Regions from separate parts of the Arthrobacter sp. NPDC058097 genome, predicted to be linked through region 2. Evidence: riboswitches for the same ligand, from Rfam matches in the RefSeq annotation. Region 2 holds a riboswitch; each other region holds the start of a gene.
The links. A riboswitch is a leader RNA that binds a small molecule or an ion and turns the genes downstream of it on or off. The one in region 2 is predicted to bind cyclic di-AMP.

Region 1 (3,348 bases), on a different contig from region 2:
CGTGGCGCTGCCCGTCACCGCCGGCGCCGCAGCCGGTGTCGACAGCCCGGGATCCAACACGTGGGCCGGCGGTGCAGTTTTCCTGGCGTCCATGGCCGTGCTTATCGGGCTGGCTTCGCACGAATTGTGGCGGCTTGAACCCGGCTACTCCCGGGTGCGGATCCCCATGGCCATCGCGGCCGGGGGGGTGGCCTTCTTCTACTCGTGCCGCCTGGTGGTGTTCCTGATCCAGGGGCCAAACGGTGCCGTTTTCACAACCTACTTCGGGTCCGCGGTGACCACCATGGTCACCATGGTGCTGCTGGTGGTGGTTTCCTTCAGCATGGCGGGGCTGAGCACCGAGCAGCAGACCCGGGCGCTGCGGACGGTCGCCACCCAGGACGGGCTCACGGGCCTGCTTAACCGCGGCGCCTTCCTGGAGGCGGCGGCCGGAGAGCTGGAACGCAGCAGGACCGCCAACAGCGGCGGCTCGCTGATCCTCGCCGACCTGGACCACTTCAAGTCGGTCAATGACACTTTCGGCCACGCGGCCGGAGACCTGGCGCTGCAGGCGTTTGCCGAGGCGTGCAGCGCATCGGTCCGGTCCACGGATGTCGCGGGGCGCTACGGAGGCGAGGAGTTCATCCTCCTGCTTCCCGGGGCCGGCCCCAAGAGCGCCGAAATTATCGCGGGTGAAATCAGCAGGAGGCTGGCGGAGCAGCACATTCCGGAGCTGTTGCGGATGCCGACCGTCAGCTACGGCATTTCCACCTACAATGCGGGGACGGCCGACCTCGACGAGGTGATCGCGGCCGCTGACGTTGCCTTGTATGAAGCCAAATCGCAGGGGCGGAACCGCACAGTGAGGGGCTGAAATGGAGCCGGCGCCCGCTTAGAGCAGGCGCCCTGTCCTTAAACGCAGGCACCGGATCCGGAATGCATGGGGGACAATCCGGACCCGGTGATCCTGACTCGCAGCCGGAGACTACGGTCTTTCATCAGGCATAGCCAGTGTGTTCCGCCATCCTTGTAGAAAGGTGGGAGCACCTTGGGGGGTGGCCGTGTTCCGCCGCCCCCAAGGCAGCGGAACACGGCGGTTTTTCAGTTCTTCCAGCCGCGCGTCTGCTAGGCCGCGCGCACGAACGTGACGGGGCCCGTGGCGGTGAGCCAGGACAGCGGGTGGGCCATGGTGGCGTTGATGCCGTTCATGCCGCCGCTGATGACCTTGCCGCCGCCGGCGTAGATGGCTACGTGGCCGGACTGGACCACCATGTCGCCGGGCTGCGGGGTGGAGACCACCTTGCCGTGGGCCAGGAACTGCATCGGCGCGAGGTCACCCACACGGATGCCGGCGGCGCCGAGGGCCTTCTCCACCATGGCGGTGCAGTCCTGCGTGATGCCGATCTGGGAGTAGGCCGAGGCCAGCATGGCCGCGTTGACGCCTGCGGCAGCCTTGACGGCAGCCTTGACGGGTGCCTTCGGGGCGGGGGCCGCGGCCTTGACGGTGATCTTCGGTGCGGGCGCGGCCGGCGCGGGAGCCACAGCCTTAACGGCGACCTTCGGTGCGGGAGCGGCAGCGACGGGGGCCGCGGCCTTCTCGACTGCCGGCTTTGCTGCCGGCGTTGCAGCGGCGGGTACTGCCACCGCTGGAGCGGGTGCGGACTGAACCGCGGGGCGCTCAAAGTTGATCTTGACGCTGGAGGCGGCGTTCAGGGGAGCCTGGACCTGGCCGGCCGTCGCGAAGACGCCGGAGGGAGCTTGGGCCTGCTGGGCCGGAGTGTTGGCGGCGTTGGCCGCGACGGTGCCGGTGAAAGCCAGGCCGGATGCTGCAAGGATGGCCGCAGCACGGCGGCCAGAAATAAAGCGGAACGACATGAAGAAGCCTCTCCCGATGCCTGCGAGGTGAGCTGTCGGATTCGGATGGGAGGCACCCGGCCGCGGTCCTGAGCGTGGTCAGGAGCTGTGCGGCTTCACCCCAAGGCCTGCTTCAAGCAGGCCGAAAAGTGGTTTCCCCGTCTCTGCCGGACATGGGTCTACGGTTGGTTCCTCGGGCTGCGGCAGAGTTAGGCAATCAGCGCGGGAGTGCCTCATCGGTGAAAAAGGCACGTTTTCCACCGTACGGGAGGCTTCGTCCAATGTCACATTCAGGTAACGGGACCGTGTCGTTCACGACATGTTCGCCCGCGTCATGTATGGGTTCGGGGTTTGATTTGTGTGGTGAACCTCACTCTGCGGCGTTGAGTTTGCCGGCGAGCCGTTCCCGCATCTGGATGCTGGCGGAGTTAAGGCCGACCAGTTCCACCTCGCGGCCGTGCCTGCGGTATTTCTCCGTGACAGAGTCCAGCGCGGCGATGGTGGAGGCATCCCACAGGTGGGAGGCGTGCAGGTCGATTACCACGCTGTCGATGTCCGGCTCGGAGTCGCGGGCGTAGTCGAACTGCGTGTACAGGTCGTTTGAGGAGGCGAAGAACAGCTCGCCGTCCACCGTGTAGGTGGCCACCGTCCGGCCGTTGAGCTCCACTTCCGTCCGCTCCACGGTGGCGAAATGGGCCACTCGGCGGGCGAACATCGCCATCGCTGCCAGCACCCCGACGCCGACGCCGATCGCCAGGTTGTGCGTGAGCACCACGGTGCCCACCGTGATCAGCATGACGGCGGTCTCCGACTTGGGCATCCGCTTCAACGTTGCCGGTGCAACGGAATGCCAGTCGAAGGTGATGGCCGAGACGAAGATCATCACCGCCACCAGCGCCGCCATGGGGATGAGGCCCACGATGTCGCCCAGGGTGACCACCAGCACCAGCAGGAAGGCGCCCGCGAGGAACGTGGATACCCGGCTCCGGGCGCCGGAGCCCTTGACGTTGATCATGGTCTGCCCGATCACGGCGCAGCCGCCCATGCCGCCCAGGAACCCGGTGACTATGTTGGCCACGCCCTGGCCCCAGGATTCGCGGGTCTTGTTGGAGCGGGTATCGGTGATGTCGTCCACGAGCTTGGCCGTCATCAGTGATTCCAGCAGCCCCACGAGCGCCATGGACAGCGAGAACGGGGCGATGGTCTGGAAGGTTTCCCACGTCAGGGGCACATTCGGGATGAACAGCGTGGGGAGGCTTGCCGGCAGCTGACCCTTGTCCTGGACGGTGGGGACATCGATCCCGGACACGACGGCGAGCACGGTCAGCAGGATGATGGCCACCAAAGGTGACGGCACCGCCGTCGTAATCCGGCGGAAGCCGACGACGATGAGCAGGCCGGCTGCGACCAGCGGATATACGGGCCAGGAAACCCCGATCAGTTCCGGCAGCTGTGCCATGAACACGAGGATGGCCAGCGCGTTCACGAAGCCCACCATCACTGAGCGCGGGATGA
Region 2 (3,348 bases):
CCGTCTTTTTCTCAACCCGGCTGGACAACGTCCCCCTGATCCTCGGCGCCATCGCCGTGGGCTCCGGTGTGGCCGCCCCCGTGGCCAGACGCGTCAAGATGACCCAGATGCCGCAGCTCGTTGCCCTGTTCAACGGGGTGGGCGGCGGCGCGGCCGCACTCGTTGCGCTGCTGGAACTGCCGCATGCGGAGGACGCCTGGGTGCGCGTCGCCGTCGTCTTCACCCTGCTGGTCGGGGCAGTCTCCTTCGCCGGCTCAGCCGTGACGTTCGCGAAGCTGCAGGAGCTCATGACCACCCGCCCCGTGGTGTTCCCCGGGCTGCCGGTGCTCATGGGGGCGGTGCTGCTCGCCGCCGTCGGTGCCGCGGCCGCCGTCGTGCTGGGCGGGTCGCTCGTGCTGGCGCTGCTGCTCCTGCTGCTGGGCCTGGTGGCCGGCGTGCTGCTCGTGTTGCCGGTGGGCGGCGCCGACGTGCCGATCGTCATCTCCCTCCTCAACGCGTTCACCGGCCTCGCAGTTGCCGCGTCCGGACTGGTGCTGGGGAACGTGCTCCTGGTGGTGGCCGGGACGCTGGTGGGCGCGTCGGGCACCATCCTCACCCGCGCGATGGCCGCGGCCATGGGCCGCAGTGTGGCCGGCATCCTGTTCGGCGCGTTCCGGGGAGGTTCGACGGCGGGATCCACCGCCGTCAGCGACCGTCCGGTCCGCTCGTCCAGCCCGGAGGACGTGGCGGTGCTGCTCGGCTACGCGCAGCGCGTGATCATCGTTCCCGGCTACGGGCTGGCCGTGGCGCAGGGACAGCACACCGCTGCCGAGCTGGCGCAGGCATTGGAAACCCGGGGAATCAGGGTGGACTTCGCCATCCATCCCGTGGCGGGCCGCATGCCCGGGCACATGAACGTGCTCCTCGCCGAGGCCAATGTGCCCTACGAATCACTCAAGGAAATGGGCGAGATCAACTCCGAATTCCGCACCGCCGACGTCGCGCTGGTGGTGGGCGCGAACGACGTGGTGAACCCCGCCGCGAAGACCACCGCCGGCTCGCCCATCTACGGGATGCCGATCCTCGAGGTGGCGGACGCGCGCCAGGTGGTCTTCCTCAAGCGCTCCATGCGGCCAGGGTTCGCCGGGATCGAGAACGACCTTATGTTCGAGCCGCAGACCACGCTGCTGTTTGGCGATGCCAAGGAATCCCTGACCAAGGTGCTGGGTGCGGTGAAGGCCCTGTAGGGTGTTGCTTTCTCTAACCTTCTTCCAGACGGCAGCCGTTACCGAAATGTGACTTTTGGTGCCGAGGTGCGATAACCTCGGCCGGTGCCCTGGTTCCGCTCAGGGCATTCCCGGGCAGAATGCCGAGCCCTGCCACTGACCGGGATCCGTTCGCAATGACAACTGGCAGGGACGGGGGAACCACGTTAGTACCGGCCTTGCGCATCAAGGCCTAGGGGTTAAGTCCAGACGCACCGCCCAGCAGCGGGCAGGACCGGGTGACTCCCACCCGAACCCGACAGCTAACCCCGCAGGCATGGGAGAGGCACATCACCATGTCACGTAAGTCCACGCCCGCGCGCCATCGCGCCACCCCGACGACGTCCATCGCCCTGCAGGGCCTGCAGTATTCGCTGAAGTCCAATGCCGCCTCGGTCGCCAAGCCGGCGGCCGCGGCCGCCGTCGCTTCCGGTCTCCTCTTCGGTGCCGGGGCACCTGCCCACGCAGGTGCTTACGCGCCAGAGACTCCGGCCGGCGCCGCCCAGTCCGCCACGGCCCCGGCCGGAGCTGCCGTGCAGTCAGTCGCCGGCCAGGCGCTCGCCGCACCGGCCCAGGCCGCACCGGCAGACGCCGGATCTGCTGTGGCCGGAGCATCGCACACCGTAGTGCCCGGTGATACCTTGGGCGCCATCGCGGCACGCCACGGCGTCAGTCTCGATGCGTTGCTCGCAGAGAACGGCCTGACCCTGGCCTCGGTCATTTACCCCGGCGACCAGATCCTCATTCCGGGACCCGGCGCTGCTGCAGCCCCCGCAGTACCTGCAGCGCCGGCAGCACCCGCAGTGCCCGAGGTTCCCGCGGCTCCGGCTGTTCCGGCAGCCCCGGCGGCCCCGGCGGCCCCCCAGCCCACCGGCATGGGAATCTACAACGCCTCCGCGTCAATTACCCCGGCAGCGGCAACCACCCCGGCAACCACCCCGGCAGCCAGCGGCGTGGGCGCGGCCATTGTGGCCTCGGCCCGGGCGCAGCTCGGTGCCACCCAGGACTGCACCGTCCTGGTGGAACAGGCCCTGCGGTCCGTCGGCAAGTCCGTCGGCGACCTCGCGCCCGCGCAGTTCTACCAGTACGGCACACCCGTTTCGTCCCCGCAGCCCGGGGACCTGATGATCAGCGGCGGACACGTCGGCGTGTACATCGGCGGTGGCCAGGCGATCAGCAGCGGCATGAACGGTGTCAACGAAACCATCGTGCACCCGGCCTCCTGGCTCACCGGCTCCACTTACGTGCGGGTCAACGCATAGACAGAGCGCAGACGCCTCACAGGCGGGGCGGTTCAAACAACAGCGGCGGGTGCATAGGCACCCGCCGCTGTTGCGTTTCAGTAGCTGCCGGCTGCCGGGTGCCGGCGCGCGCGAAACAAAAGTCACTGTCAAGCAACAATTGTTGACCGCTGGATACCATGTCGGGTTTACTGGCAGCCTGACCGGATGTGAGCTGGAGCACGTCACGGCTGAAGCATTTGCAAGCACCGCCGAGAGTGAGTTCCCGTGGACCTGATCACCACCGCCATGACCACCGCCGAGATTGAGGCAGCAGCGAAGAAGCTGATGACCGCCTTCGCGGCCACCGATACAGACGGGTACTTCGACTGCTTCGCGCCCGATGCGACCTTCATCTTCCATTCCGAACCGAACCGCCTCACCTCGCGCGGGGAATACCGCGACCTGTGGCAGAACTGGGTGGAGGACGGCTGGCGGGTTGCAGAATGCGCCAGCTCCAACGCGTACATTCAGATCGCCGGCGACAGCGCCGTGTTCAGCCACGATGTCGAAACCGTGATCGACGTTGCCGGCACCAAAGAAACCCTTCACGAGAGGGAGACCATCATTTTCACCAGGACGAAGACAGGCAGCGTGCTCGCCGTCCACGAGCATCTTTCTCCGGCGCCTGCCAGCCAGAAGGCGATCTCATGACCAACGATTCCAAAGCCCCTGCAGTGACCGAAGTCGAAAAGCACGGCATCGAACCGATTCCCGCTGCCGACAGGACGGCGAAACCGCTGGACCTCTTCCGGCTGGTGTTCGGTGGTGCAAACACGTTCGCCACGGTAGTCCTGGGATCCTTTCCCATTCTCTTTGGGCTG
Region 3 (3,348 bases), on a different contig from region 2:
CTACGGCGACGTCATGGTCACCGGGCTTCCCCTGGCAGACAAGCAGAGCACCCTGACGTCACTGGTCTGGACCATCACCATCGTCTCGCTGGGCGGACTCGTGCTGATCGGCCTGGCCGGGACGGTGCTCATCCGCCGCACCATGAAGCCGCTGGAGCAGCTCTCCGAGGTGGCCACGCAGGTGTCGCGCCTGCCGCTGGACGCCGGTGAGGTGGCACTCGCCGTCCGCGTCCCGCCGTCGAACGCCCACCCCGGAACCGAAGTGGGCAGCGTCGGGCACGCCCTGAACCAGATGCTGGACAACGTCTCCAACGCGCTGGAGGCCCGTCAGGAAAGCGAAATGAAGGTGCGGCAGTTCGTGGCGGACGCCTCACACGAGCTCCGGACACCGCTCACGGCCATCCGCGGCTACACCGAGCTGATGCGCATGACCGAAAAGTTCACCCCGGACGGCCAGCGCTCGCTGGCCCGCGTGCAGAGCCAGTCGGAGCGCATGACCGCCCTGGTGGAGGACCTCCTGCTGCTTGCCCGGCTCGATGAGGGCCAGCCGCTCAAGCTAAGCGACGTTGACCTCACGCAGCTGGTGATCGAGACCGTCAGCGACGAAAAAGTCATGGCACCGGACCGGGCGTGGCACCTCGACCTTCCCGAGGAACCGGTGTCCCTCCGGGGCGATGCCTCCCAGCTGCACCAGGTCCTCGTGAACCTGCTCTCCAATGCCCGCAAGCACACCCCGCCGGGCACCACGGTGACCACCGGCGTGATGCGCTCGGCCGACGGCAGCGCTGTGATTACTGTCACGGACGACGGCGCCGGCATCCCTCCCGAATTCGTGGACAAGGTCTTCGCGCGCTTCGCCCGCGCAGACGCCTCACGTGCGACGCCGGCGCAGTCGCCCCTGGCGCCGGCGGCCGCGGCAGCGAAAGCCTCTGCGGCCGGTGGCGCAATGGCCCTCCGTACCGCGGATTCGCGGGGAGAATCAGGGGCTTCGCACGGAGAACCGGGCACCGCCTCGGCGGAGGGAACCAGCGGCCTGGGCCTGTCCATCGTGCAGTCCATCGTGCAAGCGCACGGCGGCACGGTGGAGGTCACCTCCCGGCCCGGCCGGACGGAATTTGCCGTCCGCCTGCCCGCGCAAGGCACCGCGCCGTCGTCGTGATTCCCGTTACCTAAATGTGACTTAATCAAAAGCCTCCTGTACCGTCGATATGGTGCGGCCGCCACTAGAGCCGCATGTCCGGATTGACGCCCAGCTCTGCCGCTTCCCGGATTCCGCTAGATCAGGCAGAGGCGGGGGAACCAGAGTCCCGGGCTTTCCGCATCAGCCCTTGGGGTGAAGCCGACACGTGAATTTTCCGTGCGGCCGGATGACCTCATCCGAACCCGACAGCTAACTCCGCAGGTGTTGAGAGGCAATCCACCATGTCTGAATTTATGACTCAGGCGCGCCCTGAACGCGCCTCGCACAAGCCTGGCAGCACGATTTCACGCCACCGCGCAGAGCCGGCCCAGCCCAAGACTGCACTTGGCCGCTTCGCTGCAGGCCTTCCGTCCTTCGGCCGCCGGGCAGCCGTCCTGACCACCGCCGCCGCCGTGCTCGTTGGCGTCGGCGCCGCAGGCCACGCGGCCGACCAGGCTGCGCCTACGGCGGCCCAGACGACCGCAGCCACCGCCGACGCCGGGCAGACGCTGAGCTTTGACAAGACGCTGATCTCCGCCCTGCCGGCCCCGTCCGCAGCGTCCGTCGCTCCGCAGTCCGCCACCAAGCCCACCGCCAAGGCTGCGGCCCCCAAGGCTGCGGCCCCCAAGGCCACCAAGGCTGCTGCCCCGAAGGCGGTCACCAAAGCTGCACCGAAGGCCGCTCCGGTTGCCAAGGCCGCCCCCGCGCCCGCCGTCAAGGTGGCCGCCAAGGTTGCCCCCGCGAAGGCTGCTGCGCCTGTTGCCCTGAACGATCCCGCCGGTGCCCAGGCCTACGCGGCCAGCAAGCTGGGTTCCTTCGGCTGGTCCGCAGACCAGATGCAGTGCCTGAAGCGGCTCTGGACCAAGGAATCGGAATGGCGCACGACGGCCACCAACGCGAGCAGCGGCGCCTACGGCATCGTCCAGTCACTGCCCGCCGAGAAGATGGCGACCGCCGGAGCGGACTACCGCACCAACTACCGCACCCAGATCAACTGGGGCCTGGACTACATCAAGGAGCGCTACGGCTCCCCGTGCGGCGCCCTGGACTGGCACCTCGCCCACAACTGGTACTGACCGGTTGCCGCGGCCGGACCGGCTGACGGCGAGCATTTCTGCACCGCTTTAGGGTGCCCGGCCTAAGCGCCAAGGGCCCCGGATCCGCCAGGATCCGGGGCCCTTTTGCTGTCCACACGCTTCCCGCGGCGGGCAAAGTGGTGCAGAAATGCGGCAATCACCTGCAGAAACACTTCCACAGCCCCCACACAGCTAGGCCCTAAAACCCTCATAACAGCGGCCGCCACTGTTGATGCATGACCATCACTGACCAGGCCTCCGGACCCCAGCCGCACCCACCGCTGCACACCCAGCCACACCCGCTCCATGGCGCCGTCGCGGCCGGACACGCCCCGGTGCAGACCCTCATCAGGCAGACGCGGCGGTCGCCCATCGACACCTCCACCGCGGCACCGGTGCTGGACGTGACCATCCCGGTCTACAACGAGGAGCGCGACCTGGAGGAGTGCCTGCGCCGGCTCCACGCCTACCTGCGCGGCACGTTCCCGCACCCGTTCCGCATCACCGTTGCGGACAACGCGAGCACCGACGGCACGCTCAACGCCGCCGAACGCGTGGCCCGGGAACTCCGCGAGGTCACCGTGGTGCACCTCGAGGAGAAGGGCCGCGGCAACGCCCTGCGGAAAGTCTGGCTGGCTTCACCGTCGCCGGTCCTGGCCTACATGGACGTGGACCTCTCCACCGACCTGGCCGCACTGGGTCCGCTCCTGGCCCCGCTGATCTCCGGCCACTCCGACCTGGCCATCGGCACGCGGCTGACCCGCAGCTCCCGGGTGGTCCGCGGGCCGAAGCGCGAATTCATCTCCCGCAGCTACAACTTCATGCTGCAGTCCCTGATGGGCGCCCACTTCAGCGATGCGCAGTGCGGTTTCAAGGCCATCCGCGCCGACATCGCCCGGCGGATCCTGCCGCACACCGTGGACACCGCCTGGTTCTTCGACACCGAACTCCTGGTCCTCGCCGAACGGTGCGGCCTCCGCGTCCACGAAGTGCCGGTGGACTGGACCGACGACCCGAACTCCAGCGTGGACATCGTCCAGACGGCCCTCGCCGATATGCGGGGCATGGCCCGGCTCAGCAAGGACATGGTCA
Region 4 (3,348 bases), on a different contig from region 2:
GAACAGCGCGGTGGTTCCGCCGTTCCAGCCGCCGTGGACGGCCTGGCCGTTACCGACGTACACAGCGATGTGGGCCAGGCCCATGCCGCCGTTCTGGTAGTAGGCGAGGTCGCCCGGCTGAGCTTCAGCAGCGCTCACGGTGCGGCCGAGGGACAGGTAGCCTGCCGGCCAGCCGTGGTAGTGGATGCCCACGGCGGCGAGTGCGTTGGTGGCCAGCGCGGTGCAGTCCTGGGAGACGCCCAGCTGCGCGTAGGCAGCAGCGGCGATGGCAGCACCCTTGCCGCTGGCGGCAGTGGTCTTCGGCGCTGCCGGGGCAGCGGTCTGGACGGCGGCGGTAGCCTGGACAGCCGGCGCGGCTTCAGCAACCGGAGCAGCCTCTTCGGCGGGAGCGGCTTCCTGGACCTTGACAACAGGCTTCGGGGCCTCGACGACGGGAGCCGGGGTGGTGGAGACAGCAGGCTTCTCATAGGAGATGGCGATGCTGGAAGCGGCCGAGATGGTGGCCGGCGCCGCAGCGGACTGGACTTCCAGCGTGGAAGCCGGAGCGGATTCGCGCTGAACGTTGGTCTCAGCAGCGTTGGCGGCGATGCCGCTGGTCAGGACAAGACCGGAAGCAGCAGCGATAACTGCGGCCTGGCGGCCCATGCCACCGGCGTTGTCGCCGACGGCCTTGGCAATGACAGCCAGCGAGCTGGTCTTGGTGACCTCGGCGCGGTGCCGTGCAATGGTCGCACGTGTAGTCATTAAAATTTCTCTCTTTCGTGTTCCACGGACCGCGGTAGCAGGACGTGGGTTATCGACGCGCCGGCATCTTGGGGGTAAGCCGGCCCGCCTCGAATCGGATTCTTAGCGAAGGGTGTAAAAAGCGGACGTGCCCGTAGCGGACACCGCGTGCAGGAGAGTGCCCTGCGAAGGGTTCAGCGCGCTGATCATCATGCCGTTGCCGACGTAGATGCCCACGTGGGCGCCGCCGTTCTGCATGACCAGGTCACCGGGAGCAGGCGTGGAGGTGGGCTTCATGGCGTTCCACGCGTTGACGCGGGGAATGCTGATGCCTGCCTGTGCGTAAACCCACTGGGTGAAGCCGGAGCAGTCCCAGCCACTGGGGGTGGTGCCGCCCCAGACGTAGGGGCTGCCGATGCCGGTGTACGCGATTGCTGCCAGTCCGGAAGCTGCGGCGGAGGCCGCACCATCGGTGGACTTGGCGGTGACGGCCTGGGCCGCACCGGCGCTCTCGTCGCTGGCCTGGCCTGCGGTGGCCGTCTGGCTCTCATCGTTCGACTGCGGAGCGATGGTTTCGGCGACCGGGGCTGCCACTGTTGTGACGGCAGGACGCTCGAAGGAGACAGTGGCGGTGGGTGCGGCGGTCACAGCAAGCTGCGCGGCCTGTGATCCGGTCTCCGAGGAGGCGGAAACACCAATGTTGGCGTCGGCCGCGTTGGCAGGCATGCCAACGCTCAGGATGAGTCCTGAAGCAGCTGCGATAACAGCTGCCTGGCGACCTACTGTGCCGGCATTGGCGCTAACCGCCTTGGACACGGAGTCCAACGGGTTCATACGAACCGTTTGCGCGCGGTGGCGCGCGGCATTGTGGCGTGAAGACACGAAGGTAGCCTCTCCCAATGCCTGCGAGGTGAGCTGTCGGATTCGGATGGGAGTCACCCGGCCGCTCCGCTTCCTGGGAAGCTTTGCGACTTAACCCCAAGGTCTTCTTGCGAAGACCAAAATTGGTTCCCCCGCCCCTGCCAGACGATGTAATGCGAACGGACCTTGAGCGGTGGCAGAGTTAGGCAATCCACTCAAGAGCGTCAACTTCGGAAAAGTTGACGCGGTTTAGACGGTACAGCAGTTCGGAGCCAATGTCACATTCAGGTCACGGCGTGTCACAGGAATGAGAGTGCTCACTCGACTTGGCTCAGAGCCAGCCGGTGGGATCAACGACGTCCCCGTTGACCATCACCTCGAAGTGGAGGTGGCAGCCGGTGGAGGCGCCTGTGGTCCCGCTGAGGGCGATAACTTCGCCCCGGGTGACCTTCTGGCCAACCTGGACGCTGGAGGACGACAGGTGGTTGTACGTGGTCTCCAGGCCATTGCCGTGATCGATCACCACGCGGTTGCCTCCGCCGTACGGGTGCCAGCCCGAGAAGGTGACCTTGCCGCTGGCCGCGGCAAGCACCTCGGTGCCGCACTGTGCAGCGAAGTCCTGGCCGCGGTGGAACTCGCCGGCGCCGCCGGTGATCGGGCTGACCCGGTAACCGAACGGCGAGGACTTGACCAGCGTGGTCAGCGGCCCGCCCAGGGTGCCCGCCGAGGCCGCACGGCTGATGCTGCCGGCCGACTGGGCACTCAGGAGCTGCTTTAGCTTTCCGTCCGGGTCACCGGTGGTGGAGACGGACGTGCGGCTGAAGTCGATCTTTGCTGCCGCCTCCGCCGAAACCTTCGGCTGGGCCGGTGAGGCAGCGGAAGCAGACGCCGCTCCCTGCTGCTCGCCGGCAGCGAGGACAGGACTGGTGGCGGGGACAGTAACAGTCAGCAGGAGGCCGGTAGCCGCAAGGGCAACGCCGGCTTTCTGCCCGACGCCACTGGCCGAGGCGAAATCCGTAACCTGCCGGAACGGACCCCTCCGGCGGCGGCGCGCTTCGCGCTGGGCGTCCCGGGGACGGTCCGCGGCGGCGGCCTCCGCAAGGCGCGGCTCCGGAGCGGGACCAGTCGCGCGGCGGCGGCCCCGGGCATTCTGCATGGACAAGTACTGTTTCCTCTCTGGATAGCCTGCGAAGTTAGCTGTCGGATTCGGGTCAGAGAGTTCAGACCCGGTCCGCCATAACAAGCCGTTCCGGCACAGGGGTATCCCGGGAGGATTCCTTAGGCGGAAAAGACTTGCTGCTGCGGACTTCACCCCAAGGCTGTTCGAAACAGCCGGTTGTGGTTCCCCCGCCCCTGCCAGTGGGTGACTCGTGCTGCTGATCTGCTGGCAGGGTTCGGCTCCAGATCAGGTAACGCTTTTGTATCGGCGTTGCCGTTTAACTATAGGCGATTAAAGAGCACGGTAATAATTCCGTTATATTCATTGTGCAAAAGTGGTAGGTCATCCTGCCTGCAGATGTCAGACAGGCTGTGGCTTCCGCCCCGCTTCGCCACTCAGTCGCCTACCGCCCGCGTCAAGGGACCCCCGGCAAGGGACAGCAGGGAGGCGCCCCAGGGGAACTAGTCCAGGCTCACGAAGACGTGCGCAGCAACTTCCGGCGGCAGCTCAAGGGCGCCCTCGAACCCGGGTACGCGGACAGAGATGTACTCCCCCACGCGTTCGAGCGAGACGGCGGCGCCGGGCCGGATCCCGCCTTCATCCAG

Region 1: it holds a riboswitch for cyclic di-AMP, as region 2 does, so the genes downstream of both, ACFVTE_RS03670 (NlpC/P60 family protein) here and ACFVTE_RS17740 (LysM peptidoglycan-binding domain-containing protein) in region 2, are expected to answer to the same signal.
Region 3: it holds a riboswitch for cyclic di-AMP, as region 2 does, so the genes downstream of both, ACFVTE_RS00300 (hypothetical protein) here and ACFVTE_RS17740 (LysM peptidoglycan-binding domain-containing protein) in region 2, are expected to answer to the same signal.
Region 4: it holds a riboswitch for cyclic di-AMP, as region 2 does, so the genes downstream of both, ACFVTE_RS15770 (C40 family peptidase) here and ACFVTE_RS17740 (LysM peptidoglycan-binding domain-containing protein) in region 2, are expected to answer to the same signal.

What each region holds. Positions count from the first base shown of each region.
Region 1 is NZ_JBHVSZ010000001.1:775,719-779,066, reverse strand. Features, by position in the region: gene ACFVTE_RS03675 (GGDEF domain-containing protein) at 1-853, shown strand, start outside; gene ACFVTE_RS03670 (NlpC/P60 family protein) at 1,105-1,854, opposite strand; cyclic di-AMP (ydaO/yuaA leader) riboswitch at 1,858-2,059, opposite strand; gene ACFVTE_RS03665 (SulP family inorganic anion transporter) at 2,204-3,348, opposite strand, start outside.
Region 2 is NZ_JBHVSZ010000010.1:137,978-141,325, forward strand. Features, by position in the region: gene ACFVTE_RS17735 (NAD(P)(+) transhydrogenase (Re/Si-specific) subunit beta) at 1-1,226, shown strand, start outside; cyclic di-AMP (ydaO/yuaA leader) riboswitch at 1,337-1,537, shown strand; gene ACFVTE_RS17740 (LysM peptidoglycan-binding domain-containing protein) at 1,541-2,506, shown strand; gene ACFVTE_RS17745 (YybH family protein) at 2,753-3,178, shown strand; gene ACFVTE_RS17750 (purine-cytosine permease family protein) at 3,175-3,348, shown strand, end outside.
Region 3 is NZ_JBHVSZ010000001.1:57,815-61,162, forward strand. Features, by position in the region: gene ACFVTE_RS00295 (ATP-binding protein) at 1-1,159, shown strand, start outside; cyclic di-AMP (ydaO/yuaA leader) riboswitch at 1,254-1,417, shown strand; gene ACFVTE_RS00300 (hypothetical protein) at 1,423-2,256, shown strand; gene ACFVTE_RS00305 (glycosyltransferase) at 2,493-3,348, shown strand, end outside.
Region 4 is NZ_JBHVSZ010000008.1:279,468-282,815, forward strand. Features, by position in the region: gene ACFVTE_RS15765 (NlpC/P60 family protein) at 1-744, opposite strand, end outside; gene ACFVTE_RS15770 (C40 family peptidase) at 847-1,557, opposite strand; cyclic di-AMP (ydaO/yuaA leader) riboswitch at 1,610-1,803, opposite strand; gene ACFVTE_RS15775 (M23 family metallopeptidase) at 1,916-2,740, opposite strand; cyclic di-AMP (ydaO/yuaA leader) riboswitch at 2,752-2,994, opposite strand; gene ACFVTE_RS15780 (metal-dependent transcriptional regulator) at 3,205-3,348, opposite strand, start outside.